One region of the Herbidospora sp. NBRC 101105 genome, then DNA from elsewhere that is predicted to be linked to it. Evidence: riboswitches for the same ligand, from Rfam matches in the RefSeq annotation. Region 1 holds a riboswitch; the other holds the start of a gene.
What was found. Region 1 has a riboswitch for glycine ahead of gcvT (glycine cleavage system aminomethyltransferase GcvT). Riboswitches for the same ligand answer to the same signal wherever they lie in the genome.

Region 1 (4,800 bases):
ATCAGCTGTCGCCGGAGATCAGGGCGGTGTACTCCTCGGCGGTGAGCAGATCGTCGGGGGTGCCGGTGATGCGCACCTGGAACAACCAGCCGTCGCCGTAGGGGTCGCTGTTGACCAGCGAGGGGTCGTCGACGACCGTCGAGTTGACCGCGGTGACCTCGCCGCTCACCGGGGCGTAGATGTCGCTGACCGACTTGGTCGACTCGACCTCGCCCACCGCGTCGCCCAGCTCGATGTTCGACCCGACCTCCGGCGGCTGGACGTACACGACGTCGCCGAGCTGCTCGGACGCGTAGGCGGTGATTCCCACCGTGACGGTCAGACCGTCATCGAGCCCGGCCACCCACTCGTGCTCCTTGGTGTAGCTGAGCTCGTCGGGAATGCTGCTCACTTCTTCCTCCTGTAGAAAGGCAGGTCAACGACGTCGACCGGTTCGTGGGAGCCGCGGATGTCCACGGCGGCGGGGGTGGCGGTCACGTAGGCCATCGCGATCGGACGGCCGATCGACGGCGACGGGGCCCCGCTGGTGACCTCGCCGACCACGGCGCCGTCGGCGTCGACGACGGCGAAGCCGTGGCGGGGCACGCGGCGGCCCTTCATCACCAGGCCGACCAGGCGCTTCGCCGGTTCGGCCCCGTCGAGCGCGGCGCGGCCGACGAAGTCGCCCTGCTTGTCGAAGCGCACGACTCTGCCCAGACCGGCGTCCATGGGCGTGGTGGCCGAGGTGAGCTCGTTGCCGTACAGCGGCATGCCGGCTTCGAGCCGCAGGGTGTCGCGGGCGCTCAGCCCGGCGGGCACCAGGCCCTCGGCGGCCCCGGCCTCCATGAGCGCGCCCCACAGGTCCACCGCGTCGTCGGCCGCGACGAACAGCTCGAAGCCGTCTTCGCCGGTGTAGCCGGTGCGGGCGATCAGGGCGCCGACGCCCGCGACCGTGCCCGGGAGGCCGGTGTAGTACTTGAGGTTGGCCAGGTCGGCGTCGGTGAGCTTGGCGACGATCTCCTGGGAGCGCGGGCCCTGGACGGCCAGCAGCGCGTAGGCGTCGGAGCGGTCGTCGACCACGGCGTCGAAGGCCTTCGCGCGGTCGGTGAGCTCGCGGGCGACCCGAAGGTAGTTGGAGGCGTTGGCGCAGACCATGAACTCCTCCGGCGCCAGCCGGTAGACGATCAGGTCGTCGACGATGCCCCCGTCGGCCTCGCACATCATCGTGTAGCGGGCCCGGCCCGGCTCCAGGGCGCCCAGGTTGCCGACCAGCGCGTAGTCGAGGGCGTCGGCCGCGCCCGCGCCGGTCACGTGGATCTCACCCATGTGGGACAGGTCGAACAGCCCCGCGGCGGTGCGGACGGCGGTGTGCTCGGCCGACTCACTTCCGTAGCGCAGCGGCATCAGCCAACCGGCGAAGTCGGTCAGGGTCGCGCCGAGGCTCTTGTGCACCTCGTGCAGCGGGGTCGGTCGGGACATGAAGCGCACCTCGAATAAGGTCGGATGTCAGCATCCTCCCCCTCTGTCATGGGTGCCTGAGAGCTTCGCCCGAGTTTTGCCGGACTTTCACCTTCGGCGAGGCCACCGGCCTGCTTTCCAGAGGACACCTCGCCCGCACGGTCCTTTGCCTTGAGAGGTTCGCGGGGAGGGCTTGCTCCTTCAGGGTCCCTGGCCGGCTGCCAGGGCGCTCTCCCGCGCGGGATCAATGGTGTGCGGTCAGCCTATCTGCCCCGTATGGCCGGACGAAACCCGGCGCGGGTGACGAACGACCCGAACACCGGCGCCTCCTCGTCGGCCTCCGGATGCCACTGCACCGCCCACACGGTGTCGTCGAGCCTGACGGCCTCGATCGTGCCGTCGTCGGCGCGGGCGATCGGTTCCAGGCCCGGCGCCAGGCGGTCGACGGCCTGGTGGTGGTAGTGGGCGGGCGTGATCTCCCCGGTGCCGTAGAGCCGTCGCAGCGGCTCCTCCAGACGTACCGGGACCCGGCCGTAGACGCCCGGCGCGGGGGAGTGGCGGTCGGTGCCGCACACGTCGGGCAGGTGCTGGACCAGCGTGCCGCCCAGCGCCACGTTGAGCACCTGGAGGCCCCGGCAGATGCCCAGCAGCGGAATGCGGGCCTGGAGCGCGGCCTTGACGAGGGAGAACTCGGCGTCGTCGCGGAAGTCCCTGACGTGTCCCGTCCTCGGGTGCCGCACGCCGCCGTAACGGCCGGGGTCGATGTCGCCGCCCCCGGCCAGGATCAGGCCGTCGAGACGGTCGACGAGCTCGCCCGGGTCGCCGGCGGGCGGCAGGATCACCGGCTGCCCGCCGGCCCGTTCGACGTGCCTGACGTAGTCCCACGGCAGCAGGGCCGCGGGGGTGTCCCAGACCGTGAAACGCGCGGGTTCGGCGTAACACGTGATACCGATCACGGGCCTCACAGGGGCGTCACGTACGCCCCGGAGATGCCGCCGTCGACGAGGAACTCGGCGGCGGTGACGAACGACGCGTCGTCGGAGGCCAGGAACGCCACGGCGGCGGCGATCTCCTCGGCCCGCGCGAACCGGCCGAGCGGCACGTGCACCAGACGGCGCTGCGCCCGCTCGGGGTCCTTGGCGAACAACTCGCGCAACAGCGGCGTGTCGACCGGGCCGGGGCACAACGCGTTGACCCGGATGCCCTCGCGCGCGAACTGCACGCCCAGCTCACGGGTCATCGCCAGCACCCCGCCCTTGGACGCGGTGTAGGAGATCTGCGAGGTCGCCGACCCCATGACCGCCACGAACGAGGCGGTGTTGATGATCGACCCCTTGCCCTGTCGTTGCATGTAGGGGATCGCGTGCTTGCAGCACAGGTAGACGCTGGTCAGGTTGACCTCCTGCACGCGCCGCCAGGCGTCCATGCCGGTGGTCAGGATCGAGTCGTCGTCGGCGGGGGAGATCCCGGCGTTGTTGAACGCGATGTCGACGCTGCCAAACTCGGCGAACGCCGTGGCGAACATCCGGACCACGTCGTCTTCCTGGGACACGTCGGCCCTGACGAACAGGCCGCCGACCTCCTCGGCGGCGCTGCGGCCCGCCTCCTCGTCGAGGTCGGCGAGGACGAGTTTGGCGCCCTCCTCGGCGAACCGGCGCGCGGTCGCCAGCCCGATTCCCCCGGCGGCGCCGGTGATGACGGCGACCCGGTCCTGCAAGCGTTGCATGTGGTTCCTAATCCGTTGCGATGAAGACGTTCTTGGTCTCGGTGAAGGCGGCCAGCGCGTCGGGGCCGAGCTCACGGCCCAGGCCCGACTGCTTGAAGCCGCCGAAGGGCGTCCAGTAGCGCACCGACGAGTGGGAGTTGACGCTGAGGTTCCCCGCCTCGACGGCGCGCGCGACCCGGAACGCCCGGCCGACGTCGCGGGTCCAGATGGAGCCCGACAGGCCGTAGGGCGTGTCGTTGGCCCTGGCGACGGCGTCGTGCTCGTCGTCGAACGGGACCACCGACACGACCGGGCCGAAGACCTCGTCGCGGTAGGCCGGGTCGTCGTCGCCGGTGAGGATCGTCGGCGGGAACCAGTAGCCGGGGCCTTCGGGGCAACTGCCCTGGAAGTAAGGGTCCGACACGTAGGAGCGCACCCGGGCGAGGTGTTCGGCGCTGACCAGCGGGCCCATCTGGGTGTCCTCAGCCGTGGGGTCGCCCGTCCTGATCGCCTTCACGGCCTCGGTGAGCCGGGCGAGGAACTCGTCGTGGACGGAACGCTCCACCAGGATGCGCGATCGGGCGCAGCAGTCCTGGCCGCTGTTGTCGAAGACGGCCATCGGGGCCGACGCGGCGGCCTTCTCCAGGTCGGAATCGGCGAACACGATGTTGGCGGACTTGCCGCCCAGTTCCAGCGTCACCCGTTTGACCTGCCGCGCCGCCCGCTCCGCGATCAGCTTGCCGACCTCGGTCGACCCCGTGAACACGATCTTGGCGACGTCGGGGTGCTCGACCAGGCGGGCGCCCGCGACCTCTCCCGCGCCGGGCACGACCTGGAGCACCCCCTCGGGGAGACCGGCTGCGAGAGCCAGCTCAGATAGCCGCGACGCGGTCATCGGGGTCCACTCGGCGGGCTTCACGACGACGGTGTTGCCCGCCGCGAGCGCCGGGGCCGCGCCCCACATCATGATCACCATCGGGAAGTTCCACGGCACGATGATCCCGACCACGCCCAGCGGCTCCTGGAAGGTGAGGTCGACGCCGCCGGGCACCGGGATCTGCTTGCCGTGGTTGCGCTCGGGCGCCCCGGCGTAGAAGTTCAGCACGTCGCGGATGTTGCCGGCCTCCCAGCGGGCGTTGCCCACGGTGTGCCCGGCGTTGGCGATCTCCAGCCGCGCGAGCTCCTCGGCGTGCTCCTCGACCAGCGTGGCGAAGGCGCGCAACAGGCGGGCCCGCTCGCCGGGCGCGACCTCCTTCCAGGTCCGGTACGCCCTTCGTGCCCGCTCGACCACTCGGTCGACCTCGGCGGGGTCGGCCAGCTCCACGTCGGCCAGGACCTGCTCCGTGGCCGGGTTGATGATCTTCACAGCCGTTCGAACCCCCGATAGAGCTCCCAGTCGGTGACCGCCGCGTCGAAGGCGGCCAGCTCGACCCGGGCGTTGTTCGCGTAGTGGTCGACGACCTCGTCGCCGAAGGCGTCCCTGGCGAGCGTAGAGCCCTCGAACACCGCCAGCGCGTCACGCAGCGTCGAGGGGACCGTGTCGGCGCCCGAGGCGTAGGCGTTGCCGGTGAAGGCCTCCTCCAGCGGGAGTTCGTCGTCGATGCCCGCCAGGCCCGCCGCGATGAGGGCCGAGACGGCCAGGTAGGGGTTGACGTCGC
Region 2 (4,800 bases), on a different contig from region 1:
TTGTCCTGGAGTTTGCGCAGGTAGCGCAGCATCGCCGTCTCGGAGCGGTGGGCGTGGAAGACCGGGTGGGTCAGGTAGCCGGTGGTGCGCTGGAGGTCCTGGGGCAGCGCGTCGTCGGTCGAGATGTCCAGGTCGTCCACCGACGGCCCCTCGACGCCGAAGGCCGCCCAGACGGCCTCCAGGTGCGCGGAGGTCGTCTTCTCGTCGCAGGCGACCGCGACGTGGTCGGCGCCGTCCTGCCGCACGTTGACGCCGCGCTCGCGGGCCGCCTCGGCGATCTCGGCCGCGCGGCCGGGCACGTGGGTGGTCACGGTGTCGAAGAACTCGTCGTGGACGACCTCGACGCCCCCCGCCCGCAGCCCGGCGGCCAGCACGGCGGCGTGCCGGTGCACCCGCTGGGCGATCCGGCGCAGGCCCTCGGGGCCGTGGTAGACGGCGTACATGGAGGCGATCACCGCCAGGAGCACCTGGGCGGTGCAGATGTTGCTGGTCGCCTTCTCGCGGCGGATGTGCTGCTCGCGGGTCTGCAGGGCCAGCCGGTACGCCGGCCGCCCGTCGGCGTCGACCGACACCCCGACCAGACGGCCGGGCATCTGCCGCTGCAGGCCCTCGCGGACCGACATGTAGGCGGCGTGCGGGCCGCCGAAGCCGAGGGGCACGCCGAAGCGCTGCGACGAGCCGATCGCGATGTCGGCCCCGAGGGTGCCGGGCGCCTCCAGCACGGTCAGCGCCAGCAGGTCGGCCGCCACGGTCACGACCGCCCCGGCGGCCTTGGCCCGGCCCGCCAGCTCGCGGAAGTCGGCCACCCGGCCGGAGGCCCCCGGGTACTGGACCAGGACGCCGAAGCACTCGGGCAGTTCGCCGGTGTGGTCGGACTCGACGAGGGTGATGCCCAGCGGCTCGGCCCGGGTGGCCAGCACCGCCTTGGTCTGCGGCAGGGCGTCGGCGTCCACGACGAAGACGTCGCTCTTGACCTTGGAGGCCCGGCGGGCCAGCGTCATCGCCTCGGCGGCGGCGGTGGCCTCGTCGAGGAGCGAGGCCCCGGCGACGTCGAGCCCGGTCAGGTCGCTGACCACGGTCTGGAAGTTGAGCAGCGCCTCCAGGCGCCCCTGCGAGATCTCCGGCTGGTAGGGCGTGTACGCGGTGTACCAGCCCGGGTTCTCCAGCACGTTGCGCAGCACCACGCCGGGCGTGATGGTGTCGTGGTAGCCCAGCCCGATCATCGAGGTCAGCACGGTGTTGCGGGCGGCCAGCGCGCGCAGTTCGGCGAGCGCCTCCGGCTCCGACACGGCGGCCGGCAGGTCGAGGGCGCGGGTGGTGCGGATCGACTCGGGCACCGCCACGGCCACCAGGTCGGCGATCGTCTCGTAGCCGACGGCCTCCAGCATGCGCGCCTGAGCGGCGTCGGAGGGCCCGATGTGGCGGGTGGCGAACGGCGGGGCGTCCAGGTCACGGAGCGGTGTGCGATCGGTCATGACAGGAACTCCAGGGCAGACGAGACCAGGGCGGTCTCCCCCTCTGTCATGGAACCTGAGAGCTTCACCGGACGCCGTCGGCCGGTTTTCCCCTTCGGTGAGGCGCCGCCTGGACGGCGGACCTGCTTTTCAGAGCTGCCTCGCCTGGCGGTACCGGGTGCCTGAGAGATTCCGGGGAGGTTTGCTCCTTCGGCGCCCCATCAGTGCTGATGGGGACTCTCCCGCGCAGGGTCGATGGCTACGACAACCTTACCCGTACCCGGGAGATGGAGCCTCAACCGGTGCGGCGGGCCCGCCTGCGCTGGGCCAGTTCGTCGGAGGGGTGGTCGGCCTCGTCAGTGTCGGGGCCGACCGCCAGTTCCCCCGGCAGCTCCGCGAGCGATCCCTCGACCTCGCGCCAGACCCGGCCGAGGGCGATGCCGAAGACCCCCTGCCCTCCTTGGAGAAGGTCGATGACCTCGTCGGCGGAGGTGCACTCGTAGACGCTGACGCCGTCGCTCATGAGCGTGATCTGGGCCAGGTCGTTGACCCCGCGGTCGCGCAGGTGCTGGACGGCGGTGCGGATCTGCTGGAGGGAGACGCCGGTGTCGAGGAGCCGCTTGACGACCTTGAGCACCAGGATGTCGCGGAAGCTGTAGAGCCGCTGGGAGCCGGAGCCCTGGGCCGCCCGGATCGTCGGCTGCACCAGGTCGGTGCGGGCCCAGTAGTCGAGCTGGCGGTAGGTGATCCCGGCGGCAGCGCATGCCGTGGGGCCGCGGTAGCCGATGTCGTCGCGCACCGCCGCGGGCCGCTCGTCGAACAGCAGACCCTGCTCGCCGGCGCGCTCCCGCGCCGACTCACGCTGAGCCGAGTCGTGCTGGTCGGCCTTGTTACCCTCGCCGCTGCTGACCGCCACTGCGGACCTCCGGCTTTCTCTCATCCCACGGTCTGATCTGGGGGTACGCGAACTACAACCGTGGATTCCCTTGCACCGTAGGACTGGGGAAAGGCACAGTCAACGACCGCCCCCGGCGCGTCGTGAAGGTGAGATAACCCCTCAACTCAACCGGCACGGCCGAAATCCTCGGGGCTGATGTTGTCCAGGAACTCCCGGAACTTCTCGACCTCGTCCTCCTGGTCATCGGCCATGCTGACGCCGTTCTCCCGCATGACCTCCTCGCTGGCGAAGATCAGCGCGTCGGTCCGCAGGGCCAGCGCGATGGAGTCGGAAGGACGTGCGCTTACCTCTACGCCGTTGGAGAACACGAGGTCGGCGTAGAAGATTCCGTCACGCAGCGCGACGATGTTGACGCGTTCGAGTGACACCTTCAACGCGCCCAGCACATTGCGGAACAGATCGTGGGTCAGCGGCCGGGGCGGCGGTTCGTCGGCCTGGGCGAGCGCGATCGCGGTCGCCTCGGTCATGCCAATCCAGATCGGCAGGTAGCGGTCGCCGTTCGCCTCCTTGAGAAGGACGATCGGCTGGTTCGAGGGCATCTCCACCCGGACCCCCACGAACTCCATCTGCAACACAGGCGCTCACTCTCCGGGATGCGGCATTTCACCAGGTATTCAACTCACCAGGCATTCAACGTAACACCCGCGCGCCGGACCCGCGTCAACGGCCGAGAGAGCCGCGGACGGCCCCTTCCAGCAGCGCGGCGTGGATACGTAATAACAACCCGGAGATCTCCCGTGCCGATTCCCCGGCATGGTCGACGGCCCCCGGGGCCCGGCGGCGCAGCAGCGGCGCGACGGCCTGTTCGACCAGGCCCGCCTCGCGTTCGGCGGCGGCCTTGACCGCGCGCAGGTGACGGGCGTGGAGGCCGAAGGCGGCCAGCGCCCCGACGGTGCGGGCGATCTCGAGGGCGGCCTCGTCGTAGAGCCGGGCCGTCGGGGCGATCAGGCCGTAGTCTTCGAGCTCGGCCAGCGTCTCGTCGTCGATCTCGGCCGCGGCGAGCAGCTCCTCGCGGCTGAGCCGCACCGACACCGGCTCGGCGTCGACCGCCCGGGGGCGGGCCGACTCGTCGAGCTGGGATTTGATCACCCGCAGCGGCAGGTAGCGGTCGCGCTGTGCGGTCAGGATGAACCGCAGGCGCTCCACGTCGCCGGGGGTGAACTTGCGGTAGCCGGAAGGGGTGCGCTCGGGCTCGATGAGCCCTTCGCCCTCCAGGAACCGGATCTTGGAGATCGTCACGTCGGGGAACTCGCCCTGAAGCTGGGCGAGCACCTCCCCGATGCTCATGAAGGCCCTGGCCGCCTCGGCGCCCATGATCAGCCCCGGGTCAGGAACACCAGCCGGAACTTCCCGATCTGCACCTCGTCGCCGCCCGCGAGGGGGAACTCCTCGATGCGCTCCCGGTTCACGTAGGTGCCGTTGAGGCTGCCGACGTCGCGCGCGGTGAACTGCCCGCCGCGCCGGTAGAACTCGGCGTGGCGCCGGGAGACGGTGACGTCGTCGAGGAAGATGTCGCTCTCGGGGTGGCGGCCGGCGGTCGTGAGGTCGCTGTCGAGCAGGAACCGGCTGCCGGCGTTGGGGCCGCGCATCACGACGAGGAGGGCGGTGCCGGGCGGGAGCTGCTCGATCGCGGAACGGTCCGGAAGCAGGCCCTGGCCGGTGGCCTCCTCGATCGCCTCAAGCGAGATCGTCGAGGTGTTGTCGGGGACGAAGCCCTGACCGGTCGTGTAGGGGTTGGGAGGTGCCGGGGTGTGGGCCGCGGGGCTCAGCGGCGAACCGCATCGCGAACAGAAACGGGCATCCTCGGGGTTGGGGTGACCGCACTGCGTGCAGTAGACGCTGGGCATCGAACGGCTCGGCCTCTCTCACGACTAGCTCAAACTTGCGAATGCCGAAACTTACGCTGATCAGGCACAAAGGTCAAGGCAGACGCGCCGGACAATGGCCACCCAACGTTATCGTCAGGCACCGGCCACGGTCCATGGCGCCACACCAACCACATGTGATCACCGTTTCCCGGCCAGGCTATCGTTTCATGCCGACCCGGCGGCACGCTCGACCACGTCGGCCCATCGTTCGAGAAGCGACTGCGCGGTGTCCATGTCGTGTCCCTCGGCCCACAGATGGGTGACCGCCTCCGACGGGTCGGGCAGCACCAGCGCCCAGCTCCCGTCCTCTCCGACGACCCTGACCCCGTCGGTGGTGTCGATGCGGTCGCCCTCGGCGGCCTCGACGACCGAGCGCATGACGGTGCCCTTGTGGGCCCACGGGGTGGGCACGGTCCGGCGCAGCAGCTTGGTCTCGGGGATGCGGGCGTCGATCTGGCTGAGCGACAGGCGGGTGCGGGCGACCAGGCCGAGCAGCCGCAGGAAGACGGCCAGGCCGTCG

Region 2: it holds a riboswitch for glycine, as region 1 does, so the genes downstream of both, gcvP (aminomethyl-transferring glycine dehydrogenase) here and gcvT (glycine cleavage system aminomethyltransferase GcvT) in region 1, are expected to answer to the same signal.

Annotation. Positions count from the first base shown of each region.
Region 1 covers NZ_BSSX01000008.1:116,421-121,220, reverse strand. Annotated here, with positions in the region: gene gcvH (glycine cleavage system protein GcvH) at 2-391, opposite strand; gene gcvT (glycine cleavage system aminomethyltransferase GcvT) at 388-1,458, opposite strand; glycine riboswitch at 1,492-1,586, opposite strand; glycine riboswitch at 1,587-1,684, opposite strand; gene QSK34_RS30230 (gamma-glutamyl-gamma-aminobutyrate hydrolase family protein) at 1,701-2,393, opposite strand; gene QSK34_RS30225 (3-oxoacyl-ACP reductase) at 2,399-3,163, opposite strand; gene QSK34_RS30220 (aldehyde dehydrogenase family protein) at 3,171-4,508, opposite strand; gene QSK34_RS30215 (glutamine synthetase family protein) at 4,505-4,800, opposite strand, start outside.
Region 2 covers NZ_BSSX01000001.1:1,789,225-1,794,024, reverse strand. Annotated here, with positions in the region: gene gcvP (aminomethyl-transferring glycine dehydrogenase) at 1-1,475, opposite strand, end outside; glycine riboswitch at 1,512-1,613, opposite strand; glycine riboswitch at 1,614-1,709, opposite strand; gene QSK34_RS07830 (MerR family transcriptional regulator) at 1,750-2,370, opposite strand; gene QSK34_RS07825 (bifunctional nuclease family protein) at 2,517-2,987, opposite strand; gene ftsR (transcriptional regulator FtsR) at 3,073-3,726, opposite strand; gene QSK34_RS07815 (double zinc ribbon and FHA domain-containing protein) at 3,729-4,259, opposite strand; gene QSK34_RS07810 (sugar phosphate nucleotidyltransferase) at 4,446-4,800, opposite strand, start outside.